One region of the Methylobacterium sp. CM6246 genome, then DNA from elsewhere that is predicted to be linked to it. Evidence: riboswitches for the same ligand, from Rfam matches in the RefSeq annotation. Region 1 holds a riboswitch; each other region holds the start of a gene.

Region 1 (4,406 bases):
GATGCTCGACCTCTACGCGCGCACGTTGAAGTGGCCGGTGCCGAATATGCGCTACGAGTTGCTGAACAACGCCGTGAACCGCGGTTGGACCTGGGGCTCGGGCCGGCAGGCCCCGGAGGCGCTATCGAACCTGAAGGGCGTGCTGGCGCTGGACGGCCGGCTCAGGGTGATGGTCGCCCACGGCTTCACCGATCTCGTAACGCCCTACTACGCCTCGAAGCTCCTGCTCGCGCAGGTGCCGGCCTACGGCGCCGGGCGGATCAGCCTCGCGGTCTACCCCGGCGGCCACATGTTCTACTCGCGGGACGATTCCCGGGCCGCGTTCAAGCGGGACGTCGAGCGCCTGTACCGGGATGCCGTACAGGTGCGCGGGGCGACCGCAGATCCCGTCGAGCACCGTGAGGACAAGCCCTGATCCTCAGGCGGCGTCGTCGAAGGCCAGCGCCTCGGCCGGGTACTCGATCATCATCCGGCGCTGCGCGTCGGTGTTCTGCCACGCGCCGACCTTGATATAGCGCTCCTCCAAGTCCCGGACCTCGATGACCCGGTCGATCGACGGAATACCCCGGAAGATCTGCGGCCAGTTGGACGCGAAGTAGAAGACCTGCTCGACCCGCTCGGACAGGTGGCAGATCGCCGGGCCGAAGGTCCCCAGGCCGAACACGAGGTAGCGGCCGTTCACCAAGGCCGTGACGTCGGCGATCAGCGACTCGCTCTGAGTCTCCACCGGCAATCCGAGACCCTGCGCATAGGCCTCGACCGCGGCGATCACCGGGTTCAGCCGGTTCTCGAAAACCAGCTTGATCGAGCGGATGCGGCCCTCGCCGAGCAGCCGGTCGATCACCATGCGGTAGAACGCGAAGGGCGGCTGGGGATAATGCGGGTCGACCCAGGTGCTGAAGATGTCGCCCGAGCGGATGTGGATCAGGAGCTGGTCGTCGGGCTTGGGCGGGACCGTCGCCGGCAGGCCGTTGAACAGGGGGCGGATCATCCCCTGGATGATCGCCCGTGAATCCGGCGGCGCGTCGAGGCTCACCTGCCGCTGGAACTGCATCGGATCGAAGAACAGGCCGGACAGGAAGTACCCGTCGGTCGGCAGCGGCTCGTCCGGAGGCAGGAAGGTGATGCCGTCACAAGTCAGCCGCTCGGTCAGGAAGATGACTTTGCTGCGGTCGAACTTCGGAACCGCCACGTATTTCAGGTTCAGCGCCTTCGCGACCGACAGGGCGATGATGTACTGGATCAAGCAGTTGCCGAAGGCGCCGTTCTGGAACACCGCCACGCCCACGAGGGCGCCGCTCGTGCGACCCGGATTGCTCTCCAGGGTATAGGCGGTGAAGGCGTTGGCGCCGGGCTTCTCGTTCAGGAGCGTCACGTCGAGGCCCAGCATGGCCCGCAGGGCGATCAGGTCGAACGCCGCCTCCTCGCACATGACCCGGACCGTGACGTTCGGCATCGAGGCCGGCATCGCGACGCGGACGGAACGCGTCCAGGCGCGCTCGTCGGCCTCAATGACGACCGTGCCGGCCTCCGACTCGACCGGACGGGACGCGATGCCCGGTGCGGACCAGGTCACGCCGTCCTGCGAGAACAGGATGGCGCCCTCCGCGACCGAACCGCCCTCCCCGCACGGGATCCCGACAACGGACCGGACCGGGAAGCGGCCGCCGAGGTCGAGGTCCAGCCAGGTCCTATCCGCCTCGACGACCCGCTGCGGGGCGCGGCCGGCCGCAAGATCGACGAGGGCGGATGTCGGGGCGTCTTCCGGGGCCATCGTGTCTCCGAGGCGGGCTGGACCAAATGCGCCGAGGTCGGGGCCGGAGGGCGCGCCCGGCGGTGCCCGTATCGAACCCGACGCGTCAAGCCCATGGGCGCACCGCGAGGGCGCCCGACTAGTTCATTCGCCCGTCTTGGTCTTGAGCAGCAGGATCTCGATATCGCGCTGCGGGACGAAGTCCCTCATCACCGTCTCATAGGTCGTCGGGCCGGTCTTCTTCACGTTGGCCCCGCAGAACGAGATCAGGGTCGTAGGATCCCCCTTGTCCACGACCAACTTGAACTGGCCGATCGGGCCGGCCCAGTTGCCGCCGGAGCTGATCACGTGGGAGAGGGACCGTTCGTAGGCCCGGAATGCCCGGCTGCCGTCGGCGCTCGACCGCCGGTACAGGGCCTGGGCCACCCGCTCGAAGGTCGGGTCCGTGCAATATCGGGTCGCGTAGTGCGCCTTCTGCGCCGGGTCGAGGTTCGGCCCGCCGTAGGACAGGCTCGCGAGACCGCCGAGGCTCGGGACGTAGCTCTGGCGCACCGCGATCTCGCGCCCGGCGGGAAAGACCTGCCGTCGCCAGAATTTCGACTTCAGTGTCCAGAGCGGGGCATCCGCGATCGTCCCGTCCTTGTGCTCCTGCCGCTCCAGGATGCCGGCCGCGATCAGGTCGCGCCGCTGGCGCTCGCCGAGGCGGCGCAGGGCCGCTTCCGTCGCCGTGATGGTTGGCACGAGCGGGATCCCCAGCGCCTTGAGCCGAGCGGTGATCTCCACGGGCGGTGTATCGCTCCGCATCAGGAACGCCCGCTGCTCGACCTGCGATTCGACGGGCTCGCCATCGACCGCGGACTGGAACTTCAGGAAGTTGTCGTGCGCCGGATCGGGGAGCGAAACCAGCATCTCGGAGTCGCCGGTAATGTCGGGCATTGGGAACGCGATCGTGGTCTCGATGTCGGAATCGGTCAGGTTGCGGAACCGATAGTCGATCTGCACGGCCTGCTCGGAGAGGTACAGATCCTCGGCCGCGAGGGCGATCGTGTCGGCCTTTTCCAGGACGAGCCCCCCGGCGATGAGCGCGGCGGTGCTGTCGTCGGACCGGACCGGAAGGGACGTGGCCGCCAGGACGACGAGGGCCAGCGACAAGGTACGCATCGACATCAACGCTCAAGGGTTCGAGAATCGGACATGGGCCGGAATCGTCCACGCCGGCCGTTACACGGCGCCGGTGCCGCGGGCCAAGCGCCGACGGCGGTCGCGGCGCGTCGAAGTCCGCCCCCCAATGCGTTTCGACACTCACGGCCACCGCCCGACCCGCATATCCGTGCCGTACCCCAAGAGTCCGAAACGATTCCGCCGGGCCTCCGTTGTGCGAGAGCTGTCATGCGTCTACAACGATGGCGTGACGGTGCCCCGGAGACGGGGTGAAAAGGGAATGCGGTGAGGGGTACGAACCTCGAAACCGCGGCTGCCCCCGCAACTGTGAGCGGCGAGCGTCTGCCAGTAGGCCACCGGAGCGATCCGGGAAGGCGGCAGGCGCGCCGAGCCGCGAGCCAGGAGACCTGCCGTCACGATGAGATCCCGCAATGCCGCCGGTGGGGCGGCTGGAGACATGTTGATGACCACCTCGACCCTCGCCCCCATCGCCACCGGCACCCGCGCCGGAGAGCGTCCGGTTGCCGTCGCGCTCGCGGCCTTCCTGGGCCTCGGCCTCTTGTTCATGGCGGGCTTCTCGCCGGCGATCGCGCTGCACAACGCCGCGCACGATTTCCGGCATACCCAGAACTTCCCCTGCCACTGACGCCCCTGGCGCAGGGATGATCATCCGGCTTCTGTCGGCGGCCCTGGCCGCCGGCTTCCTCGCGGCCGTCGTCGTGACCGGCCTCGAGTTGACGCTGACGTCGCCGCTGATCGTGGCGGCCGAGCGCTATGAGACCAAGCAGACGCACCAGGCCGAGCGCAGGCTCCCGATCATGTCGGCTCAGGTCGTGCTGGCTCATGCGGGGCACGATCATGGCACACCGGACGCCGCACCCGAGTGGCAGCCCGGCGAGGGGTTGCCCCGGATGGCCTTCACCGCTCTGGCGACGCTCGTGGGCGGGGTCGGCTACGCCCTCCTGCTCGGTGCGGTGATCTTGGCCTGCGGCCGTGAGCCGACGCGGCAGGTCGGTGTCGCGTTCGCGATCGCGGGCTTCGCCAGCGTCGCTCTGGCCCCGGGCCTGGGATTGCCGCCGGAATTGCCGGGCAGCGAGGCGGCACCGCTCGCCGCCCGTCAGGCCTGGTGGGTGATGACCGCCGCCGCCACCGGGATGGGCCTGTACCTGATCACGGTCCGGCGCTCGCTGATCGCGATCCTGGGCGGCCTCGTGCTGATCGTGGCGCCGCACGTCGCCGGTGCGCCGCAGGCTGCGGAGGTGTCCTCGGAGCTTCCCGCGGCACTTGCGGCGCAGTTCGCGGCACGCTCGCTGGCGATCAGCTTCGTGTTCTGGATGCTGATCGGCCTCGGCTTCGGCTGGGCCTGGCAGGCTTTCGGCCGTGGAAACGCACGCGGGACGGTGCATGCCTGAGGCCGTCATGCCTGAGACCGTCCTTTACGTTTGTACGACCTGCCGCCGCCCGGGCGACGATCCGGACGGGCCCCGGGCCG
Region 2 (4,406 bases), on a different contig from region 1:
GGAAGCGGACGATGCCGACAGAACCGGACCTTTCACGGCGCAGCCTCCTCGGGTTCGCGCGCGGTGCGATTGCCATGGCGTCGTTGCCGGGCGCAGCGATCGCAGCGACGCCGTCGCCTGTAAAGCTATTTGCCACGGAGACCGGCAAGGGGCGCAACGTGATGTTGCTTCACGGTTGGACCGCGGACGGGGAGGACTGGAGCTGGCAGCTCCCCGTTCTGGAGGCCCGCTATCGCACCGTCACCGTCGACTTGCGCGGTCATGGTCGATCGGCGGTTCCGCCGTCCGGGCGCTATCTTCCTGCCGATTACGTCATGGATATCGAGGCGCTGATCGCAGGCAGGTACAAGGGCGAGCGGTGCATTCTGGTCGGCCATTCGATGGGCGGGCAGATCGCCGCCCGGCTGGCGGCCCGACGGCCCGACCTGATCGAGGCGGTGGTATCCATCGATGGATCCCTGGGCTTCGCGGAGGAAACCGCACCGCTGTTCCGCAAAGTCGCCCGCGACCTGCAAACCGGCGATCCTTCTATCGTCGCTCCGTCGCTATTCGAGAGCGTGTACGACACGGCGACGCCAGCTGCGCTCCGGCGCTGGCACGCTCGCCGCGTCCAAGGCATGCCGGCCCATGTCGTGCGGGAATCGTTCGGCCCGTTGTTCGTCGGATCCGATCAGGTCGGAACAGGCGCGCCAAGCGAGCGATTTCTGAGAACCGTCACGACGCCGTTCTACCACCTGTGTCGTGACCCGGCACAGGCTCGACGCATGCAGCCGTGGTTCTCCCACCCCGCTTCGAAGGTGGATTCCTGGGATCGTGCAGGGCACTGGATCATGCAGGATCGCCCGGACGAGGTGAATGCCGCGATCACGGCATGGATCGACGGAATCTGATCCAGGGCTGCGCAGTACGTGGTCGTTGCGTTCGGATGCAGAGAGCACCAGAAAGCTGATGCCCGTCTCGTCATTCCAGGGGCAGAAGGCGCGCCTTCGAACTGCAAGCAAGGTCCCTGGAACAGTAGACATGCTCGGACTCTACGACTGGGCGCAGTTCCATTTCCTGCGCTGGCGCTACCCGCCGCGACCCATGACCGGTCTCGGGGCGATACTCACGCCCGAGCAGCGGAAGCGCATCCTCGAGAGCAAGGCAGACGTTTGAGCCGATAGGATGGGGGATGGGCGCCGCGCATCCCGGCGGCGCCCGGTCCTTCTCAGTAGCCGACGTAGCCGCCGGCACCCTGGCCCGGACGTGCCACGCCGGAACCGGTGGCGGGCGGGGCGGCCTGCCGCGACGGCGCGACGACTTGCTGGTTCTTCGCCTGGCGGTTGGCCAGCGCCCGGCCGGCGGCGCAGCCCCCCATGGCGCCGATCACGCCGTGCCCGGCGTAGTGGCCGGCGATACCGCCGACGATCGCGCCCTTGATGCAGCCCTTCGCCTCGGCCGCCTGGCTGGCGACCATCAAGGTACCTGCCGCCAGAGCGGCCATTGCGACACGCGACATCATGATGTTCGTTTCCCGTGCGGCCTCATTACCGCGACAGCGATGTATGTATCGGCAGGCCGGATGTAAGACTACGTCAGACAAATTTAAGTGAATGCCGGCATCTTGAAGTTTGCATATTCCAGTTGTCGCCTGGAGCGGCAAATCACACGGCCGATCGCCGACGTGAACGATGCTTGAACGAGCTTCGATGGATCGCGCGGCGACTTCCGTTCGGCGCCTGACCATTCGGTCGATGCGGCTCCCCACCCGGCCGCGGGCGAACTACCGGTTTTTACCCGGATTCTGGTAATTTACCGGACGGCCGGTAAAAGCCGGTAATTCGGCTGCCCATCCACCATTCCGGGCAGTTCGCAGGCGCACCTCTTCCGATGTCGATTCCGGACGATCTAGCGGTCGAGTTCGGACGCTTGGTGCCTTCCGCGAAGGGTGGACAGCGGAAGTCGGGTCTACGCCCAGAAGCGGACCGTCGGCTTCGCGCCCATCCCGGTCATTCAGCCGGCTCGGACAAATTTTCGGAAGCGGACATCGACAGCGTCCCTTGAGCCGATCGCATAGGAACAGCCTTTGAGATCGTTCTGTCGCGCTACAGACACACTGCGACACAGAACCCATATCTCTTGTTGACGCGACCCAGCAACGCAGCTGATGGTGACGATGACGGTTCCCTTTGGGGATCAAAAGGGAACGCGGTGAGGATCAGTCCGTGAGGGTCGATCCGAAGCCGCGGCTGCCCCCGCAACTGTAAGCGGCGAGCCCTTCACCACCGACGTCACTGAGCCGCCTCGCTCGGGAAGACGGTGAAGGGCAACGACCCGCGAGCCAGGAGACCTGCCGTCAGTCGTGGTCACACGCGAAACGCGCTGGGCGGGGTGCCCCGGCGGGTGCGGAAGCATGCGCGTGCGTATGGCTTCGGCCTCGTTCGCGGTGACGTGCCACTGCCGTTGCCCGAGGCCGTCCGCTTTGTCCTGTTCCGCGTCGATCCCGATCCTGCCCGTGCTGGCGCTCGCCTGTGCGTTTCCCTCCCTTGCCAGCGCGCAGGCCGCACGGTCCGAAGAGGCCGCCGTGGTCCTCGACGCGCTCTCGGTCGAGGGTACCCTTACCGCCACGCCGACCTACCGGGTGCCGGAGCTCTACAGCGGCACCAAGACGATCACGCCCCGCTTCGACCTGCCGCAGCAGGTCGACGTGATCCCCCGGGAAGTCCTGATTGACACAGCCGCGACCCGCGTCGAGCGCGCGCTCGACTACGTGCCCGGGGTCGGAAAGCAGAACGATTTTGGCGCCCAGAACCTCGCCCTCTACTCCGTTCGGGGATTCGCAACCCAGGACATTTTCTTCAATGGCTTCAACATCGCCCGCGGCTACAATGGCGCCCCCGACACCCAGAACGTCCAGTCCATCGAGGTCCTGAAGGGCCCGGCCGGCGCCCTCTACGGTCGCAGCGATCCGGGCGGGACCGTCAACATCCTGACCAAGCAGCCCGTAGCCCGACCCTTCGTCGAGATGGGCACGCTATTCGGCAGCTTCGGCACAGCCCGCACCACGGTCGATGCCGGCGGCGCACTGAGCGAAGACGGCAGCGTGCTCTACCGCTTCAACGGCGTCCTCGCCCGCCAGGACAGCTTTCGCGACTTCGTCGGCGGCGACCGGGTGCTCTTGGCGCCCGTGGTGAGCTGGCAGGTCACGCCCGATACCAAGATTACGTTCGAGGCGCAGTACCTGCGCAACCGCCAGACCTTCGACCGGGGCACAGTCGCGGTGAACAACCGCCTCGGCCTCGTCCCGCGCTCGCGCTTCTTCGGCGAGCCGGGCGACGATTCCGTGTCCGAGAGCGCGCTCCTGCAGGTGCGGCTGGAGCACGCCTTAAACACCGACTGGCATTTGCGAGTTGCCACGCACCTCAACACCGGAAGCCTGACCGGCCTGCAGACCGGCGCGACCGGCATCCTCGACGACGGGCGTACGCTCTTGCGCGAGTTCCGCCGGCACGACTTCACCTGGGGCGTCGCCATCGGCCAGGCCGAACTCGTCGGGCGCTTCGAGACCGGGCCCATCGCTCACACCCTGCTGCTCGGCCTGGAGCACGAGCGCTACAACAGCACCGAGAACCTGCTGCGCTCGACCCCGCGCCTCGACCCCTTCGCCATAGACCTGTTCGACCCCATCTACGGGCAGGCCAAGCCTCCGTTCACGCGCCGCTACAGCGCCAGCGAGAACGTCGGCAACACGGCAATCTACCTCCAGGACCAGATCGCGCTCAGCCCGGAATGGAAGTTGCTGCTGGGCAACCGCACCGACTTCTACAACCAGACCTTCCGGGACAAGGTCGCGAACGAACGGACCGAGCAGGACCGCACCGGCTTCTCGCCCCGCGCCGGCCTCGTCTACCAGCCGCTGTCGTTCCTGGCGCTCTACGGCAACGTCGCCGCCTCGTTCCGCCCGAACACCGGCTTCGACAGCGCGTCGCGGCCCTTCGCGCCCGAGACCGGGTTCGCCTACGAGGTTGGGACCAAGCTCGACCTGTTCGACGGCCTCAGCGTGACGGCCGCCGCCTTCCACATCGAGAAGGAGAACGTGCTCACCACCGACCCGGCGGACTTCTTCTTCCAGATCGCCGCCGGGGCGGTGCGCAGCCAGGGCTTCGACGTCAGCCTGGTCGGGCAGGTCACGCCGGAGTTCCGGGTGATCGGCGGCTATGCCTTCATCGACGCGGCGGTCACCCGCGACGAGGTGCTTCGGGTCGGCTCGCCGCTGCTCAACATCCCGCGCCATAGCGGCTCGCTGCTCGGCATCTACGAGATCCAGGCGGGCGACTGGAACGGTTTTGGGATCGGCGGTGGGTTCCGGGCGGTCGGCTCGCGGCTCGGCGACACCGGCGTCGAGAGCTTCCGCTTGCCGGGTTACA
Region 3 (4,406 bases), 1.9 Mb from region 1:
TCACGTAGAACTCGGTGTCGAACCACGGTCCGAGGGTCAGGCCGAGCTTAGGATTGACGATGCCGTCGCGGGCCCGGCCCGAATTGGCCGGCGTGTCCGAGGCGACGCGGGCATCATAGCCGTCGGCGCGGAAGCCGAGGCTGGTGCGCAGCCAGTCGGTCCAGCGCACCCGGTTGTCGAAATAGAAGGCCCCGCTCGTCTCCAGCACCCGATCGTCGAGCACGCCCGAGCGGTATTGCCGGTTCGTCGTGTTGAACAGCCCGACCCGGATGCTGTCGGTCCGGGTCTGCACGCCGACCTCGTTCTCCATCGGACGCCCGAACAACGCGCCCTGGAAGATGTGCAGCGCCTCGCCGCCGCCGATGATGCGCTGGTCGAGCTGGTGGAACTGGTCGCCCGCGACGGGGTCGTTGAGGACATAAGTGAAGTCGTTGAACAGGTTGAGCTGCGAGCGGATCACGTAGGCCGAGGCCCGGGTCACGCCTGTGTCGTCGGTGCTGCTGAAGCGGCCGGACAGCGAGAGGCGGCTCGTATCCCCGCCATCCGTGGGGTTGATCGTGCCGTATCGGCCGATCAGCCCCTGAGCGACGGCCCGCTCGGGGATCTGGTTGGTGGCGGTCCAGCGGCTGGCATAGGCCATGCCCGTGACCGAGAAGCCGTCGAGCGCCGTGCCCTGGCTGTAGCGGGCGACGGTGCTGATCTTGCGCAGGGCGTCCGGGACCACCCACGGACCGTCGTAGACCTGTGCGTCGGCCGCGACCAGGAGGTTGCCGTCCCCGATCGGGGTCGAGGCGATGGTGAGCGCGCGCTTGTAGCCGAAGCTGCCGATGGCGGTGAGCGCGAGGTTTTTCTGGACGGTGTCGAGATAGTCGATCCGCACCGAGCCGGCGGAGGCGAAATCGCCGTCGCGTACGAAGTACGGCCCCTTGTGGAACTCCACCGCGCCGACGAGTTCGGGGATCAGGAAGTTGATGTCGGCATAGCCCTGCCCGTGGGCGTGGGTGCGCATGTTGAGCGGCATGCCGTCCAGGAACAGGGCGATGTCGGTACCGTGGTCGAGGTTGAAGCCGCGCAGGAAGAACTGGTTGGCCTTCCCCTCCCCGCTATGCTGGGTGACGATCAGGCCCGGCACCGCCTCCAGCACCTCGCCGGGACGCGTCACCGGCCGGCTGTTGAGCTGGGCGCCCGTGATCACCCCCGCGCTGGCGGAAGCCACGGGCAGGAGCGGGCCGCCGATGCCGGTCACGCCGCTGACATAGCCCGCACTCGCGGCGGCACCGCCCCGCGGGGCCCCGGAAGGCTCTGCGGTGACCGAGATCTCGTCGAGCGTCGCCTCGGTGTCCTGGCTCGGCCGGGATCCGTCCCGGGCGGAGGCCGCCGGGGGCAGCAGCGCCAGGGCCGTCAGCACGGCCAGTTTCGAGAGCGTCAAGCGCGGCACAGGACGGGACACGGGACCTCGGGCGACGGCAGTGGCACGTCACCGCGAACGAGGCCGCGCCGACCGCGCTCGCGCGGGCGTCCCGGCACCCGCCAGGACACCCCGCCCAGCGCGTTTCGCGTGTGACCACGACTGACGGCAGGTCTCCTGGCTCACGGGTCGCCGCCCTCTCGTCGTCTTCCCGGGCGAGGCGGCCCAGTGACGTGGTGACGAGAAGGCTCACCGCTTACAGTTGCGGGGGCAGCCGCGGATTCGGGGAAGACCCCTCACCGCGTTCCCTTTTGATCCCCGAAGGGAACCGTCCCGGCCACCTTCGAGCCAAGGCTTGGGTCCCGTCAACGTCCCGGCACCGGTTGGCGGCGTGTGTGTCTATCGGATGACACCGGGCCCTCGGCCGGCTCTCGTTCCAGCCGAACGAGGCCGCCGACCGGGGGACTCGTCCCTCCGATCCCGGACGGCTCCGGGCGATGCTACGCTAATGGTATCGCGAAGCTTTTCCGCCCGGACCTGCGGCTCCCGCTGCGGCTCCGGTCCGTCCCGCGAGGGGCCGCGTTCCAGGGCTGTCCGTGGTCCGCCAGCGCGGGCCGACCGGCGTTCGGGGCGATCCACGCATGCCGGCCCGCCACATCCTCGCCGCGAACGTGCACACAAGCTTGGCGCGTACAACGATCGAGAGTGGCGACGCCGGGCAGGGCGATCGCCCTGCCCCGAGGCCGGAGGACGGAGCGCTGATGCATGCAGGGTAGCGAGAGGATCAAGACCGTTTCGGGGCTGGTCGCGCTGGCGCTCGCCGGCGGCCTCGGTGCGTGCAACACCGCGTCACCCCTGACCACAGGATCGATCCCCGGCCGCAAGCCGTCGATGGTGGTCACCGACGCCGAGCGCGACTGCCTCGGCCGGGCCATGTATTTCGAATCGAACCGCAGCGACGAATCCGGTCTGCTGGCCGTCGGCACCGTGGTCATGAACCGGATGGAGGCCGCGATCTTCCCGGGCGGCATCTGTGCGGTGGTCGGGCAGCCCGGGCAGTTCGCCCCCGGCGTCCTGACCAAGCCGATGCAGGACCGCGACCTCCAAAAGGTGGCGGATGCCGCCGACGCGGTGCTGGCGGGCGAGCGTCACCCGAAGGTCGGGAAGGCGATGTATTTCCACACGGCCGGCCACCACTTCCCGTACACGAACATGCACTACGTGGCCGTAGCCGGCGGCAATGCCTTCTACGAGAAGCGCAACTCCCGCGCCGCCAAGGCGGAAACGCCGGCGCCCGCCGCCCTGCCCCCGACGGTGTCGAGCTACGCGGCCGGCCCGGCTGCGCCGACGCGTTAGCGCTGCGCACAACGATCCGAACGGCCTTGCCGGATCCGGATCGCGCTTCCGGCGCGGGTCCCTCCCCTTGCCGCAAGCCTGCGCCCCGGCACCACCCGCTCGCAGCGCGTGTCCATCCCGCTGCGAGCGTGGCCGCCCGCGACCACGCGGGCCGGCGGAAGCCGCCGCAAGCCATACATCGGGACGCGGCTCCCGACAGGGACGCGGATCGACCGGCATAGAACGAGGCGGTGCTGTCGATCGCACCATCTTGACCGGTCATGGCAGATGAAGTGACATCGCGCGCGGCGGTAAATCTGTTGATTGGCTCCGTGACCCGCGGAGGCGAGATTTACATCGACGGGCGACGCCTTAGCTTGTCGGTTAGAACTACCCACGAATCACGGATCTGCCGCCGATGATTGCCCACAGGGTAGCGCTCGCTGGTGCGGTCCTCATTCTGAGCATCGCACCGGCAGCCTCTCAGTTGCGCCGCCCGATGACCTGTACGGAGGACGTCTCGGTGGGGCTCGACGCGGCCCCCGGCCCCGAGGGTGCAAAGCCTCAGCCGCACCGGGCGCGGACCTTCTCGTTGGTCTCCGGCGGCGGCTTGCTGACCGTCCTCTCCGCCGGGCGGTCCGACTATTACGAATGTCAGGTGGCGTCGCCGCGCTTGAATGAACGGACCCCGCGCAACGCGATCAAGTGCCAGAACGGCGTATATTTTCTTCTGATCGACCTAAACAAGCTGAACTTCGTCGAGGCGCAGCTCAATCCGGAGGATCGCGGCGAGATCAAGATGAGCTACGGAAGCTGCAAGATCCTCTGACTGCGCTCAATCCATCCGGATCAGGATGTAGGCCGAGACCGCGATGACCGCGATGGTCACCGCGAACAGCAGAAGCGTCCTGGCGAACGCGCCGTCGGGCGGGTCTGGTGCGTCGTTCATCATGCTCTCCCAGCCCCGGAAGGATGGTGGCGTTTGCCGTCTTGCTCAACGTATGAGCGGCCAATAGGCAGCATCCGCATAGAGTGGTCGGTAATCTGCGCTGTTGGCACTGAAGAAACCGTTCCTCGTCTGCATCTCTCGCCGCCTAGCCGGAAGGGACGTGGCATGCCTCGAGGGGATCGGCGCCGGCCACCGTGATCGAGCGTGCCCGCGGCCGCCCCCGGTCGAAGGGTGCATCACCGGTAGAACTGCGTCGCCGCCGGGGTCCATTGCCTGAATCCGGTCGCGACCATGTTGGCGACCACCCGGCAGATATACTGTTTCTGCGCCGCATTGTTGTTCGGCCCGGCATGGTAGCGCGCCACCGCCATCGTCCAGCTGCCCTCTCGCTTCTTGAACTCTTGGAGGAATTGGGTGGCGTACTGGACGTTCGCGAGCCGGTCGATCATGGCCTCGACCGAGCCGAGCTTGCCGCCGTGATAGAGGTGGTTGATCTGCATGCAGCCGAGGTCGATCGGGCGGATGCCCTTGCTGCGCGCTTCCGTGAAGCGAGCGATCACGTCCCGCGGCCCCGTTCCGAAATAGGCGGTTCCGGCGAAGCTCATGGCGTAGGGTTGAAGGGAGCCGCGCTTGCTGATCCTCGGTCAGGCCGACGGCGTAGAGCACGCCCAGCGGCACGCAGTAGCGGGCGGAGGCGCGCGCCATCTCGGCCTC
Region 4 (4,406 bases), 2.7 Mb from region 1:
GCGAAGGCGTGCTTCCGTTCGGACGTATGAGCCCGTGTCTGCGCAACCTGGAGCCGTGTCGCGGCGACCTGGGACCAGGCCTTGGACATTGACTCGTTTCGAACATTCCGCTCGCGCCTGCGCACGGCGGCGATGTCGAACTGCTTCTGCATCTCCATCATCATTTCCATGCTGTACCCGAACGCCTGCTCGATCTGGAAAGCCAGGTCGGCAGTCAAAGGGGTCTTCTCGGTGAGAAAGTCGGTGAGCGCGTGACGCGTGACGCCCAGAAGACCGGCAGCCTCCATGATGGTCAGGTTGCGCGGCTCGAAGACCTTGCGGCGAACAAACAGACCGGGATGACACGGATTTGCCGGTTGATGGACAGCGTTCACCTGGGACTCCTTCGTCGATTGACACAATCGTTTTCGGATGAGCGTTTTGATCGACTGATCGGAACTGCGGCAGACCTCACGGGCACATGGGCGCAAGCAGCGCTCCATCAGCAACATCAGAATCGCCGACTACCTCAGCCACCCACAGTCTTACTTTATTTTGCCGGTTATATATTTTATTGTCTTGCAGATCCGATCAAATCGCCGATATCAACCGGATTGCAGCATGTCAATCTCATCCAGATTTACAAATTTATTTCGAATAAATCGAGAATTTGACTGTATTAATCTGCAAAACTTCAGAAATATGCATGATAATTTTGATCGCGATACAGCCTGAGCAAATGTCTCCGATGAAACACGATCAGGGTCGCGTGCGCGGTACTGTCCGATCTGGAGAATGCCGATCGCCTTGGCCCGTGACGACGAACGATATCAAGGCATGGGGACTGGTCCCCCTGCGATCGTCACCCGGTCCCGCGCGGAAACGCGCCGAGGTGTTTTCAGGAGCCGTCCATCATGCGTCGCAAAGCGGTGCGTCCCGGCCAAGAAGCGACGACAAGGCGTGGAAGCCCGACCAATGCGCGTTCACCCCGCGTCGCTCAGGGGAGATCCGGTAACGTTCCGGCATCCCGGAGAACCGGTCGCCACGAATTGAGCTCACCCAAACGCGAAGACGCGCTTGACGATTACCTGAGGCCTTTCGGTCGGGGTCTGGACGCCGGTCCGGCCCGCGAGTTCCCTCTCGACCTTCTGTTCGAGTTTCCGCGCGCGCGAGATATCGTAGTGGGTCTGCATCTCCATCAGCATCTCCATGCGGGCCCCGAACACCTTCTCGACCCGCAGAGCCAGTTCGGCCGTAAGAGCGATCTTCTCGTTCAAGAAGTCGGACAGCGTTTGGCGCGTCACGTTGAGCAGGCTGGCCGCAGCCATGACAGTTAGGTTACGCGGCTCAAGGATATTGCGGCGAACAAACCCGCCAGGATGACAGGGATTCCCTAATACATAGGATGAATTCATAATGATTCTCCTACCAGGTTTTGCAAATTTGGCGAATAAGCGATAGAACGAAAACCACTATTTTAGCCGATGCTCCGTCTTAAAACACCTCCGATTTCGGCTCGCAAATCTTACGTGACAGCTCAAAAAAAGTTCCTGAGTTGTCTAAAAGTAAAATAAGTAGATTTTAATTTGCATCGCGCGAGGCGATCGTGCGCCTGATCGCAGGCCGCCCACGCAGGGGGCCGGATATCCACACGCTTGACGTTCCACCGGCATACAGCCACGCTAGTCGGCGACGGTTCCCCTCGGGGATCAAAAGGGAACGCGGTGAGGGGCCTGCCCTGAAACCGCGGCTGTCCCCGCAACTGTGAGCGGCGAGTCCTTCACCACCACGTCACTGGGTCTCAAGCCCGGGAAGACGGTGCGAGGGCGGCGACCCGCGAGCCAGGAGACCTGCCGTCAGCCGTGGTCACACGCGAAACGCGTCAGGCGGGGTGTCCTGGCGGGTGTCGAGACGGCCGTGCGCGAGCGCGGTCGGCGAGGCCTCGTTCGCGGTGACGTGCCACAGCAAGCGCGCCCGCGTCCCGGTTCCCGATGCTTTCCCTTGTCGTGCCGATCCCGGCCGCGTTTGCACGCGGCCCGATCCTTCACCCGGGCCGCCGCGCGTGGACCGGACCGGATCAGACACGCATCCGCAATTGTAATGTTATTACATTGCTATTAGGGCATCTGAACCGGCGGCCGCCGCGCTCGGACCTATCCTCACCATGTCGCGATCCAAACTTCCTCGTCGCAGCCGGCGTAGACCGCTCTGCGGTGCCATGCTCACGCTCCTGGCAAGCCCGGCCGCAGCCCAGGAAACCGTGACCCTCGATCAGCTCTCCGTCGAGGGGGAGGGCGGCGTCAGCCTGACCCGCGCTGCACCGACCGGGCTGAACCTGCGCACGCCCGACCGGACCGCGAGCCGGCTCGGGCTGACGCCGCTGGAGACGCCGGCGAGCGTCGATATCGTGTCGGGCGAGAGCGCACGGCTGCGCGGCCAGGACACGATCGCCGAAGCCGTGACCCAGGACGCCACCGGCATCACCACGATCGCGGCGCCGGGCAACGGCAACGGCGCCTTCACGTCGCGCGGTTTCGCGGGCCCGAACTCGATCCAGCAGCTCTACGACGGCACACGCTTCTATGTCGGGGCCAACACGGTCACGTTCCCGTTCGACACCTGGAACGTCGAGCGTATCGAGGTGCTGCGCGGCCCGTCCTCGGTGCTCTACGGCGACGGCGCCATCGGCGGCGTGATCAACGTGGTGCCGAAGAAGCCGGTCTTCGTGCCGATCAACACCGCGCGCGCGGTGATCGGCACCGACGGCGTCGCGCGGCTGGCGCTGGATTCGGGCGGGGCGCTCGGGCGCGAGGAATTCGGCGACACCTTCGCGTACCGCCTCAACGTCAGCGGCAACCGCGCGGATGGCTGGATCCGGCCGGAGGGCGATTTCCGCAACCTCGCCGTCTCGGCCGCCCTGCTGTTCCAGCCGAGCCCGGACCTCGCCGTCACGGTGAGCCACGACCTCGGCTACCAGGAGCCGGCGCGCTACTGGGGCACGCCCCTGGTCGAGGGTAGGATCCCGGACCTGATCCGGTTCAACAACTACAACGTCCGCGACGCGAAGATTACCTGGTCGGATAACTGGACCCAGTTCAAGACCGAGTGGACGCCCTCGGACGACATCATCGTGCGCAATACGGCCTATCGGCTCACCAGCCGGCGGCATTGGCTCGATACCGAGCAATACACCTACAACCGCGGCACCGGGCTGGTCGACCGGGGCAGCTACACCGAGATCTACCACAGCCAGGAACAGGTCGGGAATCGCCTGGACGCGAGCGTCAAGGGCAACCTGTTCGGCCTGCCGAACGCGTTCGCGGTCGGGTTCGACGTGAACCACATCGACTTCCGCCACACGAACAATTTCACCTTCGACCAGACCACCAGCGTGCCGCTGATAGGCTATGATCCAGGATACTTCCCGCAGAACGGGCGGGCGCAGCCGGCCTACGCGACACAGACCAGCCAGGCCTCGGTCTTCGCCGAGGACCGGGTGATCCTGTCGGACAAGCTCTCGTTCCTCACCGGCGTGCGCCTGGACGTGCCGACGCTCCGTCGCGAGGATTTGCAGAGCGGATCGCAGTTCGAGAAAACCTATCAGGCGCTCGGCTACCGGTTCGGGCTGGTCTACAACCCGACGCCGGACAGCGCGCTCTACGCCCAGTACAGCTTCGCGACCGACCCGGTGAACAGCCTCATCACCCTGACGCAGTCGCTCTCAGGGTTCCAGCTCGCCACCGGCACGCAGGTTGAAATCGGCGCCAAGGGCCTCGCATTCGACGGCGCACTGGAATGGACGGTTGCCGGATACCGGATCGTCAAGGACAACCTGATCTCGACCGTGCCGGGTCAGCCGACCGTGTCGACCCAGGTCGGCCAGCAATCCTCGCAGGGCTTCGAGCTGGCGCTTGGCTGGCACCTCGCCCCGGGCTGGCGGCTGGACGGCAACCTCGCGCTCCTGCACGCGCAATACGATACGTTCAATCAGAGCGTGAACGGCGCGACCGTCTCGTATGCCGGCAACCAGCCGATCGACGTGCCCGAGCGGGTCGCCAATCTCTGGCTGACCTGGGACTTTGCCCGCGCCTGGACGGCACGCGTGGGGCTCCAGAACGTCGGCCAGGTCTACAGCGACTTCTCCAACACGGCCCGGCGCCCGGCCTACCACCTCGTCAACCTCGTGCTCGACCATCAGGTGACGGCGGATTCGCGCCTGAGCCTGCGGGTCTACAACCTGTTCGACAAGGTCTACGCGATCAGCGGCAACGCCGTGAACGGGGTCGGCACCAACTGGCTGCTCGGCCGGCCGCGCTCGATGGAAGTCGCCTACACGGTGACTTGGTGAGGCAGCGGGTCGGCAAAGCCGCGCGTCGCTGGCTGCTGCTGGTCCACCGCTGGGCCGGGATCGCCACGGCCCTGTTCTT

What was found. A riboswitch is a leader RNA that binds a small molecule or an ion and turns the genes downstream of it on or off. The one in region 1 is predicted to bind cobalamin.
Positions count from the first base shown of each region.
Region 2: another riboswitch for cobalamin. It lies ahead of ACYQPG_RS31415 (TonB-dependent siderophore receptor); the one in region 1 lies ahead of ACYQPG_RS09790 (CbtB domain-containing protein).
Region 3: another riboswitch for cobalamin. It lies ahead of ACYQPG_RS18890 (TonB-dependent receptor); the one in region 1 lies ahead of ACYQPG_RS09790 (CbtB domain-containing protein).
Region 4: another riboswitch for cobalamin. It lies ahead of ACYQPG_RS22775 (TonB-dependent receptor); the one in region 1 lies ahead of ACYQPG_RS09790 (CbtB domain-containing protein).

Region 1 is NZ_JBTXKY010000001.1:1,974,919-1,979,324, reverse strand. Features, by position in the region: gene ACYQPG_RS09805 (S10 family peptidase) at 1-415, shown strand, start outside; gene ACYQPG_RS09800 (coagulation factor 5 8 type domain-containing protein) at 419-1,774, opposite strand; gene ACYQPG_RS09795 (DUF4424 domain-containing protein) at 1,898-2,920, opposite strand; cobalamin riboswitch at 3,149-3,343, shown strand; gene ACYQPG_RS09790 (CbtB domain-containing protein) at 3,378-3,560, shown strand; gene ACYQPG_RS09785 (CbtA family protein) at 3,577-4,326, shown strand; gene ACYQPG_RS09780 (DUF1636 family protein) at 4,334-4,406, shown strand, end outside.
Region 2 is NZ_JBTXKY010000003.1:245,679-250,084, reverse strand. Features, by position in the region: gene ACYQPG_RS31430 (alpha/beta fold hydrolase) at 12-890, shown strand; gene ACYQPG_RS31425 (hypothetical protein) at 1,021-1,155, shown strand; gene ACYQPG_RS31420 (hypothetical protein) at 1,208-1,501, opposite strand; cobalamin riboswitch at 2,143-2,351, shown strand; gene ACYQPG_RS31415 (TonB-dependent siderophore receptor) at 2,405-4,406, shown strand, end outside.
Region 3 is NZ_JBTXKY010000001.1:3,885,480-3,889,885, forward strand. Features, by position in the region: gene ACYQPG_RS18890 (TonB-dependent receptor) at 1-1,318, opposite strand, end outside; cobalamin riboswitch at 1,559-1,756, opposite strand; gene ACYQPG_RS18895 (cell wall hydrolase) at 2,174-2,764, shown strand; gene ACYQPG_RS18900 (hypothetical protein) at 3,267-3,572, shown strand; partial or broken gene ACYQPG_RS18905 (transglycosylase SLT domain-containing protein) at 3,929-4,406, opposite strand, start outside.
Region 4 is NZ_JBTXKY010000001.1:4,708,691-4,713,096, reverse strand. Features, by position in the region: gene ACYQPG_RS22785 (HigA family addiction module antitoxin) at 1-491, opposite strand, end outside; gene ACYQPG_RS22780 (HigA family addiction module antitoxin) at 1,035-1,394, opposite strand; cobalamin riboswitch at 1,656-1,851, shown strand; gene ACYQPG_RS22775 (TonB-dependent receptor) at 2,144-4,327, shown strand; gene ACYQPG_RS22770 (PepSY domain-containing protein) at 4,324-4,406, shown strand, end outside.